Regions from separate parts of the Bradyrhizobium sp. WBAH42 genome, predicted to be linked through region 1. Evidence: predicted binding sites of a transcription regulator. Region 1 holds the regulator's gene; the other holds the start of a gene.
The links. Region 1 encodes LexA, which represses DNA repair genes until DNA is damaged. Its sites were predicted from a motif close to TGTTCNNNNTGTGTTCNG; they were not measured.

Region 2: DCG74_RS04815 (YifB family Mg chelatase-like AAA ATPase) is a predicted target of LexA. The motif match lies at 3,130-3,147, and genes of this name have one in related genera.

What each region holds. Positions count from the first base shown of each region.
Region 1 is NZ_CP036533.1:5,460,940-5,466,653, forward strand. It holds gene glp (gephyrin-like molybdotransferase Glp) at 71-1,279, shown strand; gene lexA (transcriptional repressor LexA) at 1,456-2,157, shown strand; gene DCG74_RS25585 (hypothetical protein) at 2,533-2,967, shown strand; gene DCG74_RS25590 (ComEC/Rec2 family competence protein) at 3,092-5,371, opposite strand; gene DCG74_RS25595 (DUF2171 domain-containing protein) at 5,468-5,701, opposite strand.
Region 2 is NZ_CP036533.1:1,016,325-1,022,038, reverse strand. It holds gene DCG74_RS04825 (PAS domain-containing hybrid sensor histidine kinase/response regulator) at 1-721, opposite strand, end outside; gene DCG74_RS04820 (hypothetical protein) at 958-1,425, opposite strand; gene DCG74_RS04815 (YifB family Mg chelatase-like AAA ATPase) at 1,534-3,072, opposite strand; gene DCG74_RS04810 (PilZ domain-containing protein) at 3,299-3,544, shown strand; gene DCG74_RS04805 (tetratricopeptide repeat protein) at 3,625-4,422, shown strand; gene DCG74_RS04800 (AAA family ATPase) at 4,494-5,714, opposite strand, start outside.

The DNA of each region.
Region 1 (5,714 bases):
CTTTTTGCTTCAGTCCCTCCGCTCAGCTAGAACTTGCCGACCGAGTCCTGATTTGTTGCGGAGTTCGCCCGTGGCCCTGATGCCGGTTTCTGACGCGCTCGCCGCGGTGCTGACCGGCGCCGAGCCGCTGGCTGAAGAGATGGTTCGCCTCGACGAGGCCCACCATCGTGTGCTCGCGCACGATGTCGCGGCGCGGCGTACGCAGCCGCCGGAGGCGATGTCGGCGATGGACGGCTATGCCGTGCGCGCGTCCGACGCGGCCATCGAGACCAGGCTGACCGTCGTCGGTGAGGTCGCGGCGGGTCGGCCGTTCGCGGGAAGGGTCGGCCCCGGCGAAGCCGTGCGGATCTTCACCGGCGGCGTCGTTCCCGACGGCGCCGATGCCGTCGTGATCCAGGAGGACACAATTGCCGACGGCACGCATGTCACGATCAAGGAAGCCGCAATTTGTGGCCGGCACATCCGCCCTGCGGGCATCGACTTCCGCGAAGGCGACGTGCTGCTGCGCAAGGGAATCCGTCTCACCGAGCGCGATCTCGCCCTCGCCGCCGGAATGAATCATCCTCATCTCGCCGTTATCCGCCGCCCGAGGGTCGCGATTCTCGCCACCGGCGACGAGCTGGTCATGCCGGGCACCGCGCCTGGTCCCGGTCAGATCGTCTATTCCAATGGCTATGCCCTGCACGCCCTTGCCCGCAGCGAGGGCGCCGAGACCATCGACCTCGGAATTGCCGCCGATACGCTGGAGTCCACGTCCGCCGGCATCCGCCGCGCACGCGAGAGCGGCGCCGACATCCTGGTCACGACCGGCGGTGCGTCGGTCGGCGACCACGATCTGGTCCAGCAGGCGCTCAAGGGCGAAGGCATCGAGATTGCGTTCTGGAAGATCGCGATCCGGCCCGGCAAGCCGATGATGCATGGTCGCCTCGGCGCGATGCGCGTGATCGGCCTGCCCGGCAATCCCGTGTCGTCATACGTGTGCGCCTTCCTGTTCATGGTGCCCTTGATTCGGGCCCTGTCGGGCGGTTCTGTGATTCATCATCAGCGCGAGCGCGCCGTGCTGGGCCGCGATCTCGGCGCCAACGACCAGCGCGAGGATTATCTGCGTGCGCGGCTGGAGGTACGCGACGACGGCACGCGCGTCGCCCTTCCCGTCAGCCATCAGGACTCCTCCCTGCTTGCGAATCTCTCTGCGGCACAGGTACTTCTCGTGCGCGCACCGTTCGCGCCGAAGGCCGAGGCCGGCACACCTTGCGAGGTGCTGCGGCTGCCCGTCTGAGCTGCCCGGCCGCACGCATTCCGCGAGTTCGGCCTCGTTCACCATAAATTAAGCAGTTGCGGAACACATATCGAACATATAGTGTCCGTTCATGATTTGTTTCGAGGATGTAGCGGCTTATTGCCGACTTCATCGTCTCGGAATCGAACGACATCAACCGGGGGACTTTGGTCGAGATGTTGACGCGCAAACAATACGAGCTTCTGCGGTTCATCAGCGAACGTCTGAAGGAAAGCGGCGTGCCGCCGTCCTTCGACGAGATGAAGGATGCGCTCGACCTGCGCTCGAAGTCAGGCATTCATCGCCTGATCACTGCGCTCGAGGAGCGCGGCTTCATTCGCCGCCTGCCCAACCGCGCCCGTGCCATCGAGGTGATCAAGCTGCCCGAGCTCCAGGCCGCAGCCGGCAATCGCCGCGGCTTCACCCCGAGCGTCATCGAGGGCAATCTCGGCAAGGTGCGCGCGAGCTCCAGCCCGCCCGCGGATGAGGGCGAGCGCCCCGTCGCGGTGCCCGTGATGGGCCGCATCGCGGCCGGCACGCCGATCGAGGCGCTGCAGACCCGCAGCCACACCATCAGCGTCCCGCCGGACATGCTCGGCTCCGGCGAGCACTACGCGCTCGAGGTGCGCGGCGATTCGATGGTCGAGGCCGGCATCCTCGACGGCGACATGGCGCTGATCCAGCGCAACGAGACCGCCAATACCGGCGACATCGTGGTGGCGCTGATCGACGACGAGGAGGCCACGCTCAAGCGCTTCCGCCGCCGCGGCGCCTCGATCGCGCTCGAGCCCGCCAATGCCGCCTACGAGGTCCGCATTCTTCCGCCGAACCGCGTGAAGATCCAGGGCAAGCTGATCGGGCTTTACCGGAAGTACTGATACCGGAAGTAAGCGCTACGCGCGCTTCGATCGTCGATCCAAGATTGGAGCGGATACTTGTCCGCTCCGGCTGGATGGTCTTTCTGGTTCTGCGCTGACTGTTCGGCGCCTCTTCCCGCGCGACACTCGCCCATGCGGACACGCGGCCATTTCGCTCCGCCGGTAGAGTTGTGCCGACAGCGCCGATAGTGCGGGCCAAATGCAAGGACGCGAGGTTTGTTCCTATCGAATCCGGGAAAGATAATGTGATCGCGTGCTGCGGATGCGAGCCGCAGATTTGCCCATAACCGAGCAGAGCGTTGGAGGCTTCCACTCTGATAGAGGCCTGCGCCTCGAAAGAGACGCGGGTCGCTATCCCAGTATGAGGAGCACCCGATGTGTGACTATAGCCTGCATGCCGTCGCGACGCGCCCCGCCGAAGTTGGCGAGACGATCGTCACGACAACCTTCCGCGGCACCTCGACGCGCGGCTTCGCCTCCGAAGCCGATCTCTCCGTCGCGGTCTGTCTGCTGCCGGGAACGGAGCTCGCTTTCGCCGATAACGTCCGCTATGACAACCGCTGGATCTGGACGCGAACCGTCAACTCCCGCGTCGGCAAGTTCGGCAAGATCGACCCGCACATTCCCGATCGCCATCATGACGCGATCGAATTTCCGGACGGCAAGTACGTGCTGGTGACGCAGCTCGTCGAAGGCCAGCGCGCGACCGTGCTGCAATTGCCGGTGACGCAGCAAGCCATCGAGCGCGAGCACAAGCCGCAGATCGTCGCCGACACGCGGCCCACGATCACGCGCCTGCCGATCGGCTGACGCCGTCGGCCCCGACCGAAAAGTCGAGGGCCAAATTCAAATGCCATCGCCGGCCGCGGCCGGCGAGATGGTATGGTTTGCGTCCTGCGGGATCCCGTCGGACCGATTTTCCCCGCATCGATCTTCAATCGTCGGCCTGCAAGTCGGCCTCCGATGGCGTTGCGTCCCGGTTGCGAGGCACGGCCGTCTTCGGCACGAGGCTGCCGTCGAAATCCCCCTCGCCGGCGCCGGCCGGCAGCCAAGGACGGCTTGCCCCTCTCGCCCTCACCGCCTGCACCGAAAAACCCTCTCCGCTTCGCGTCAGAGCCAGCGCGCCCTGACTGGCAAGACGCGCCCGATCGACGACCATCGCCGCGCAGTCGGGCGGCGCGGGCCGCGCCGTCACCACCAGCGCGGCGCGGCTGCAATCATCGGCCAGCGCGTCGATGCGCGTCGCCAACGCGATCAGCCGTCCGTCCGCGAGCGGCGCCACGCAACCGGACTCGTCACATGACGCGCTGCTCGCCAACGAGGCGTTGCCGGCATCACGCGGATCGGCATCGGCGGCCAGCCACTCCTTCAGCAGGAAGCTGTCCTTGCTGGCGCGGATCACTTGCAAGCGCCCATCCGCGCCCCGGACCGCGACGCTCGCACCATCCCCGGCAATCAGGACATCAGGCTGGCGCACCGACAGCCCCCAGAGGATCGCCGCCAGCAGCACCAGGGCGCCGGACCAGCGCAAGGGCGTGCGCAACAGGCCCATCACGATGAGCCCGAGGCTCGCCGCGATCAGCGGCGCGATCCCGAACGCCGGAATGCGGCCGACGGCGCCCGGCAGGGCCGCCACCCAGCGCGCGACCAGGACCATCCACTCGATGCCGATTCCCATCAACCACCAGAACACGCCGTCGAGCCCGAAAGGCGCTGCGAGCAGTCCGAGCAGCCCGGCCGGCATCACCAGCGCCGACACCACCGGCATGGCGCCGAGATTGGCGATGACGCCGTATGGCGTCACGCGATGGAAGTGGAAGGCGGCATATGGCGTGGTCGCGAGCCCCGCGATCAGCGAGGCCAGGAACAGCATCGCGATCTCGCGGCCGCCCCACAGCGCGATCCGCGCCGTCGCGGAATGATCGGGTGAGGCGAGCAGGTTCGGCATGCCGATCTGCACCAGCGCGACCAGCCCGAGCGTTGCCGCAAACGACATCTGGAAGCTCGGATGCACCAGCGCCTCCGGCGCGACCGCGAGCACGATCAGCGCCGCCACCGCCAGCGTGCGGAAGGTGATGGCGCGGCGATCGACCATGACGGCGATCAACACCACTGCCGTCATGAAGAACGATCGTTGCGTCGCGACTTCCGCGCCCGACAGCAACAGGTAGAACGCCGCCGCGACCAGCGCAGCGGCCGCCGACCATTTCTTGATGGCAAAGCCGGCCGCCAGCCCCGGGATCAAGGCCAGCAGCGCGCGCACCGCGAAGAAGACGACGCCGGCGACGACCGCCATGTGGTAGCCGGAGATCGACAGCACATGGCCGAGCCCCGAGACGAACATGGCATCGTTGACCGGCGCGGTGATCGCATCGCGCCGCCCCGTGAGCAGCGCCGTTGCGATCGCCCGGTTGTCGCCTTCGAGCGTTGCGCGGATGCGCGCGTCGATCGCATCGCGCAGGCCCTGCATGAAGGCGGCATAGCGCAGCCGCAGGCCGCCGGCATCCGGCGGCCTGGACGCCGTGATCGCGCCCATTACGAAGCCGGAGGCACCGATGCTCTGGAAGAACATGTCGCGCGAGAAATCATAGCTGCCGGGCCGCACCGGCGAGATCGGCGGCAGCAGCCGCGCCTTCAATTGCACGAAGCTGCCGACTTCGGGCGCCGTGCCCTTGCGCACCGAGAGGCGGACGCGCTCGAGCTTGACGTCGCCGCGCTGCGCCTCCATCGCGCTGACGCGCAGCACGAAGCGATCGGTACGCTCGCGAATGTCGCGCGCTTCCACGAAGCCCGACAGCGACACCGAATAAAGCGGCTTGGCGAGCACGGGATGGGCGACGCGCGCCGTCTTCCAGGTCGCCATGGCAAATCCGGCGGCGACCGCCGCGATCATGATCGCAGGCGCAAACAGCCGGCTCCGCCGGAGCAACACCGCGCCGAGCATCAGCGCGATGGCCGTCGCGGCAACCACCCACAGCACCGGCTCATGATCGGCGGCGAAATAAAGCGCAATGCCGCCGCCAAAGGCGACGGGCACCCACGGCAACAGCCGGCCTGGCCCGGCCTCGGCGCGCGCCCACTGGCGCAGCATTTCGACGATGGCCGGCCAGATGCCAAACCCCGCCGGCGCAAAGCCGCCGGCCGGGGCGGCGCGGCCGACCGGCCACGTCCCGGCAACTCCCTGGGAGCGTCCTGGCCGCCCCGGCTCCGCCATTCCCCTGCACCTTGCGATACGCGACGGGTGCGGAGGCTACCGGACCGTGCGGCTGCGCGAATAGCGGTACAGATCGGGAACGGGCGACGGAGCGCCCTACTTTTCCTCTTCCATCGTCACGGCGACGTCCGCCTTGGCGGACAGCCGCACCTTGTTGCCTTCAACATCGGCAACGAGGCCCTTGTCGATGAAATGATGGTGGCCCTTGTGGCTGCCCTCGCCGCTGTCCTTCCTGGTCAGCTTGATGCGGTTGCCCTCTACCCTGTCGACGGTGCCGACATGGACACCGTCGGCGCCGATGACTTCCATATGCTCTGCGATGTTCTGCATGGCGGGATCCTTG
Region 2 (5,714 bases), 3.8 Mb from region 1:
CCATCGCCAGGAAGCGCGACTTGGCGCGGTTGGCGGCGTCGGCCTGGTCGCGCGCATCGGACAATGCACGCTCGGTCTCGGTGCGGTCGGTGACGTCACGTCCCACGCTCTGCAATTCGGCGGGCTGGCCGGCATCGAGGCGGACATAGCCCTCGCGCCAGGCGATCCAGCGCGCACCGAGGGGCGTTGCGATCTTCTGGTCGTGGATGCGCGTGCCGTTGCTCTCGCGGGCGCTGTCGCCCTGCTCCAGCACGTCGAAATCGAAGCGCGTGCCGACCAGCGCGCTGCGCGCCTGTCCTGCGAGCGTGCAATAGGCCTCGTTGGCAAAGGTGATGCGGCCATCGGTAGCGCGCAGCACGATGAGGTCGCCCTGCTGCTCGAACAGGCTGCGGGCGCGTTCTTCCGCCTCCTTCAGCTCCCAATTGCGGTCGATCAACGCTTCGTTGTGGGCGGCGAGCGTCCGCAGCCGCTTATTGACGAAGCGCAGGCGCATGCTCAGCGTTGCAAGGCCGAGACAGGCGAGCGCGAACAGGAAGCTGGCGCCGATCGCAAAGGTATGGGGATCGTAGCCGGAATTCTCGGACCGGCTGCCGGAGACGAAACCATAGGCGCCGCCGAACGTCGCCGAGAAGATCATGAAGGAACGGATCGCGAAGGCGAGCCTCGGATGCTGCCGCCTGAAGCGACGCATGCGCACCTTGATCCGGAACGTCCGACCCATCACAACCGACCCTTGGCAACCGACCCTTGCCTGAAACCCGCCGCCGCATGCGACGATGGCCCGCCGACCTTGCGAACAGCTTGCGGCTGTGGCGATGCCTCCGAACAGGGTTGACGAGGTGTTAACGGGTCAGAGCATGATCCGGACCCGAAGGGCCGCGTTAGCGAAAAGTGTGTAGCGGTTTTCCCTCGCGACAAACGCGGAACACGTTTGCGCGGAGATCATGCTCAAAAAATTTAAAGCGAAGCCGCCTGGAAGCGGCCATGGCCGCCGCGCGCGCCGACGATCAGCGCTGCCGCCTCGCGCGGCGAGAACGTCTTCGAGCGCACAAAGATGCGGTAATCCGCCGGTCCTTCGCTGGAGAGATAGACCACCTGGCCGCCGTCGACCGGCTGCGCTGCGATCGAGACGAGGCGCGTCGAGGGACCAGCCTGGCAGGAGTCCGGCTCGGAGCCGAGGCCGTCGTCGACCACGGCAAAATCCGCCGCGTCGGCATCGTCGGTGATCTGCACCCGCACCGTGGCCCGCGCGGGATCGTCGGTGAAGGCGACATGCACGCCGGCGGTCCAGAACAGCGAGGTGAGCTCGACCGATGTGTCGCCCAGCGCGATGCAGGGATGCGACACCGAACCGATCTCGGCGCGGGCGAAGACCGCAGCCGCGAGCAGGGGAACAGCCGAGGCCAGGAACTTGAAACGCAACATGACGCTCTACTCGCCGGGCCCAGGGAAACTCACAGTCGAAACGCGTCGGGCCTTATGGTTTGCAGAGCGTAAAGGAAAGTCGTTACCGCCGGGTTGATGCGAGGGCGCTTACGCCAGCTGGCGCACATCCTCCGCGAGTGCGCGGTAGGACAGCGCTTCGGCAAGGTGCAGCCGGCCGATCTTGTCGGCATGATCGAGGTCGGCCAGCGTGCGCGCCACGCGCAGCACGCGGTGATAGCCGCGCGCCGACAGCCGCATCGTCTCGGCGGCGTCGCGCAGCAGTTTCTGACCCTGCGCGTCCGGCTTTGCGATCTCCTCCAGCACGGAAGCGGGGGCCTCGGCATTGGTGCGGACATGGGGCAGGCCTGCGTTCGCATAGCGCGCCAGCTGGATGTCGCGCGCCGCCGCCACGCGGGCAGCGACCTCGGCCGATCCTTCCGCCGGCGGCGGCAGGATCAGGTCGGCGGCGGTCACCGCCGGCACTTCGATGCGCAGATCGATGCGGTCCATCAGGGGACCGGAGATGCGCGCCTGGTAATCGGCGGAGCAGCGGTCGATGCGGCCGCGCTTGCAGGCATAGCCGGGCTCGAACGCATTGCCGCAGCGGCAGGGATTCATCGCCGCGACCAGCATGAAGCGGGCAGGGTAGGTGACGCGGTGATTGGCCCGCGACACCGCGACCTCGCCGTTCTCCAGCGGCTGGCGCAGCGAATCCAGCACGCGCGGATCGAACTCCGGCAATTCGTCGAGGAACAGCACGCCTTGATGCGCCAGCGAGATCTCGCCGGGCTTGGCGCGCGCGCCGCCGCCGGTGAGGGCGGCCATGCTGGCGGAATGATGCGGCGAGCGGAACGGGCGCCGTGCTGTCAGCGCGCCGCCTTCGATCTCGCCGGCAACGGAGGCAATCATCGAGACCTCGAGCAGCTCGCTTGGCGACAGCGGCGGCAGGATCGAGGGCAGGCGCGCCGCCAGCATCGATTTGCCCGCGCCCGGCGCGCCGATCATGAGCAGATGATGTCCGCCGGCGGCCGCGATCTCGAGCGCGCGCTTGGCGCTTTCCTGGCCCTTGATGTCGCGCAGGTCGAGCGTCGAGGCGGCGGGCTCGTGCACCTTCGGCGTCGGCCGCGACAGCACCTGCGTGCCCTTGAAATGGTTGGCGATCTGGATCAGCGAACTCGCCGCAATGATCTGGATGTCCGGGCTCGCCCACGCCGCTTCGGAGCCGCAGGACGCCGGGCAGATCAGCCCTTCCTCGCGCATATTGGCGCCGATCGCGGCGGGAAGGACGCCGGCCACCGGTGCGATCGAGCCGTCGAGGCCGAGCTCGCCGAGCACGGTGAAGCCGGTCAGCGCGTCCGGCGGGATCGCACCGATCGCCGCCATCAGCCCGAGCGCGATCGGGAGGTCGTAATGGCTGCCCTCCTTGGGCAGGTCGGCCGGGGCCAGATTGACGATGATCCGCCGCGCCGGCAGCGCCAGCCCCGAGGCGATCAGCGCCGAGCGCACCCGCTCGCGCGCCTCCGACACCGCCTTGTCCGGCAGGCCGACGATGGCGAAGGCCGGCAGGCCAGGCGCGACCTGCACCTGCACGTCGACCGCGCGGGCCTCGATCCCCTCAAAGGCGACGGTGGAAACCCGCTGAACCATGCCGAACCAGCCTGCCCTGTCCTGCAATTAGGGGTAGCAGAGCGCGGCCATCTCTGCAAGAACAATACGGGAACAATCCGCTGGCGCCCGGTCAAGTCCTAACCGGGCGTAAACGCGCCGCGGAAACTACGTCTCGAATGCGAGTCGCTCTCCTCAGCACATTCCAACGAATGTCCGCTACTCCTAGGCCTGCGGGATGGGCCGTGGTCTAACGGGTGAAAAGTAAATGCTTGCAAATCGCCGGAGAAGCGAACGTCGGGTGTGCAGCCGTCTCGCAAAGATCCATTTTGGCGCGGGCTCGCTGCCGCGGGATTGCACGATCACGGACATTTCGGATGGCGGCGTGAAGGTGGTGGCGGAATTTTTGGAAGTGCCGCCGCAATTCACCATCATCTTCGCGCCCGATTATTCCCGCCAATGCCGCCTGCGCTGGCGCATCGGCTGCGAATTCGGTGCCGAATTCGTCGACTGAACCTCGACAGGCCTGCCTCCTTAACGGGACTTTAGCGTTAATCGGTAAGCATCTCTGATCAGTTGCCGAGTGATCAGAGTATGTCCAAGCGTTCGTCCCTCGCTTTTCCCCCGGCGAGATATCTGTGTTCTGCCGTCCTGATCCTTGCCCTCGGCGGCTGTCAGACCACCGGCATCGAGGACGTCACCGGCGCGCTCGGCGGCAAGAAGGAGTCCGCCGCCAAGGACGGCGCCAAGTCTGACACCAGGGCCGACGCCAGGCCGGAGATGGACGCACTTCGCGAGCGCTATCGCGCCAAGCCCGGCGATCCCGCAATTGCCATCGAATACGGCAAGGCGCTGCGCGACAGCGGCCAGCGTGCGCAGGCGGTCGCGGTGCTCGAGCAGGCCGTGCTCGCTCATCCCGGCAACAAGGCGCTGCTCGCCGGCTATGGCCGCGCGCTCGCCGACAACGGCAATTTCCAGCAGGCCTTCGACGTCCTCGGCCGGGCGCATAGCCCTGAGGATCCCGATTGGCGCATCCTGTCGGCGCAGGGCGCTGTGCTCGATCAGCTCGGCCGCAACGAGGAAGCGCAGCAATATTACGCCGCGGCGTTGAAGATCGTGCCGAACGAGCCGACCGTGCTGTCCAATCTCGGCCTGTCCTATATGTTGCAAAACAACCTGTCGAAGGCCGAACAGGTGCTCGGCCGCGCCTATCAGCGCAATCAGAACGATGCGCGGGTCCGCGCCAATCTGGCGCTCGTGCTGGGATTGCAGGGTCGCGAGGCCGAGGCCGAAATCCTCGTGAAGGCAGATTTGCCGCCGGACCAGGCCGCGGCCAAGGTCGCGGCGCTCAAGCAGCTGCTGGCGAAGAAGCAGCAGCGGGCGGACAGGTAATCCGCCCTAGAGCATGATCCGGAAAAGTGTGAAGCGGTTTTCCGAAAAGATCATGCTCAATTAAGCTGCGCCTACGACGCCTTGCGATGCGGAGCCGAGCTCCGTCCCGACTTGCCCTTCAGCTTCTTCAAAAGCGGCTCGAGCAGCGAGCGCTTCGGCTTCTTCACCTCGCCGCGGCCGGCGAGGCGGTTCGCCATGTTCTGGAACAGAACGGTGGTGCGGTGGCTCCTGGAGACCTCCGCGATCATCTGGCCATTATTGGCCGCGGTCGAGAACAGTTTCGAATCGAATGGGATCACCGCGATCGGCTGGCTCTCCATGGTCTTGGCGAAGGCCTTGACCTCGATCTCCGCGCGCTTGGGCATGCCGACCTGATTGATGCAATACAGCGGCGGCCGGTCGTTCGGTCGCGCCGCCTTCAGGACGCTCAGCATGTTCTTGGTGTTGCGCAGATTGGCGAGATCGGGCTCGGCCACGATCACGATGTCGTCGGCGTTCACCAGCGCGCGGCGGGTCCAGCCGGACCATTGATGGGGAACGTCGAGCACGATGCAGGGCGTCGTCATGCGCAGCGTGTCGAACACCGCGTCAAAAGCTTCGGCACCGAAATCGTAGACGCGGTCGAGCGTGGCGGGCGCCGCCAACAGGCTGAGGCGATCGGTGCATTTGGCGAGGAGGCGCTCCATCAGCGCCGTGTCCGGCCGGTCCTGCGACAGCACCGCATTGGCGATGCCTTGCACCGGATCCTGGTTGTAGTCGAGGCCCGCGGTGCCGAAGGCGAGGTCGAGATCGATCACGACGGAATCGAGCGAGAGGTCGCGGGCGATGGTCCAGGCCAGATTATGCGCAACCGTGGACGCGCCGACGCCGCCCTTGGCGCCGACCACCGCGATGACGCGGCCGGTGATGATGGCCTCGGAGGCCGAGAACAGGCTGCAGATCGAGCGGACCACGTCGAGCGTCTCGACCGGTCCGACCACGTAGTCGTTGACGCCGCGGCGCACCAGCTCGCGATAGGGCGCGGTGTCGCTGGGGCTGCCGATCACGACGACGCGGGTGCCGGGATCGCAGACGCCGGCGAGATCGTCCAGTCCCTCGAGGATGTCGCGCGTGCCGTCGGACTCGATGACGATCACGTTCGGCGTCGGCATCGATTCATAGGCTTCGATCGCCGCGGCAATGCCGCCGTCCTTGGCGCTGAGGTGGGCCTTGGCGAGCCGGCGGTCCTGGCCAGCCGCCGTCACCGCGTTGAGCGTCTGCTCGGTCTCGCAAAAGGCTTGCACCGAAATGCG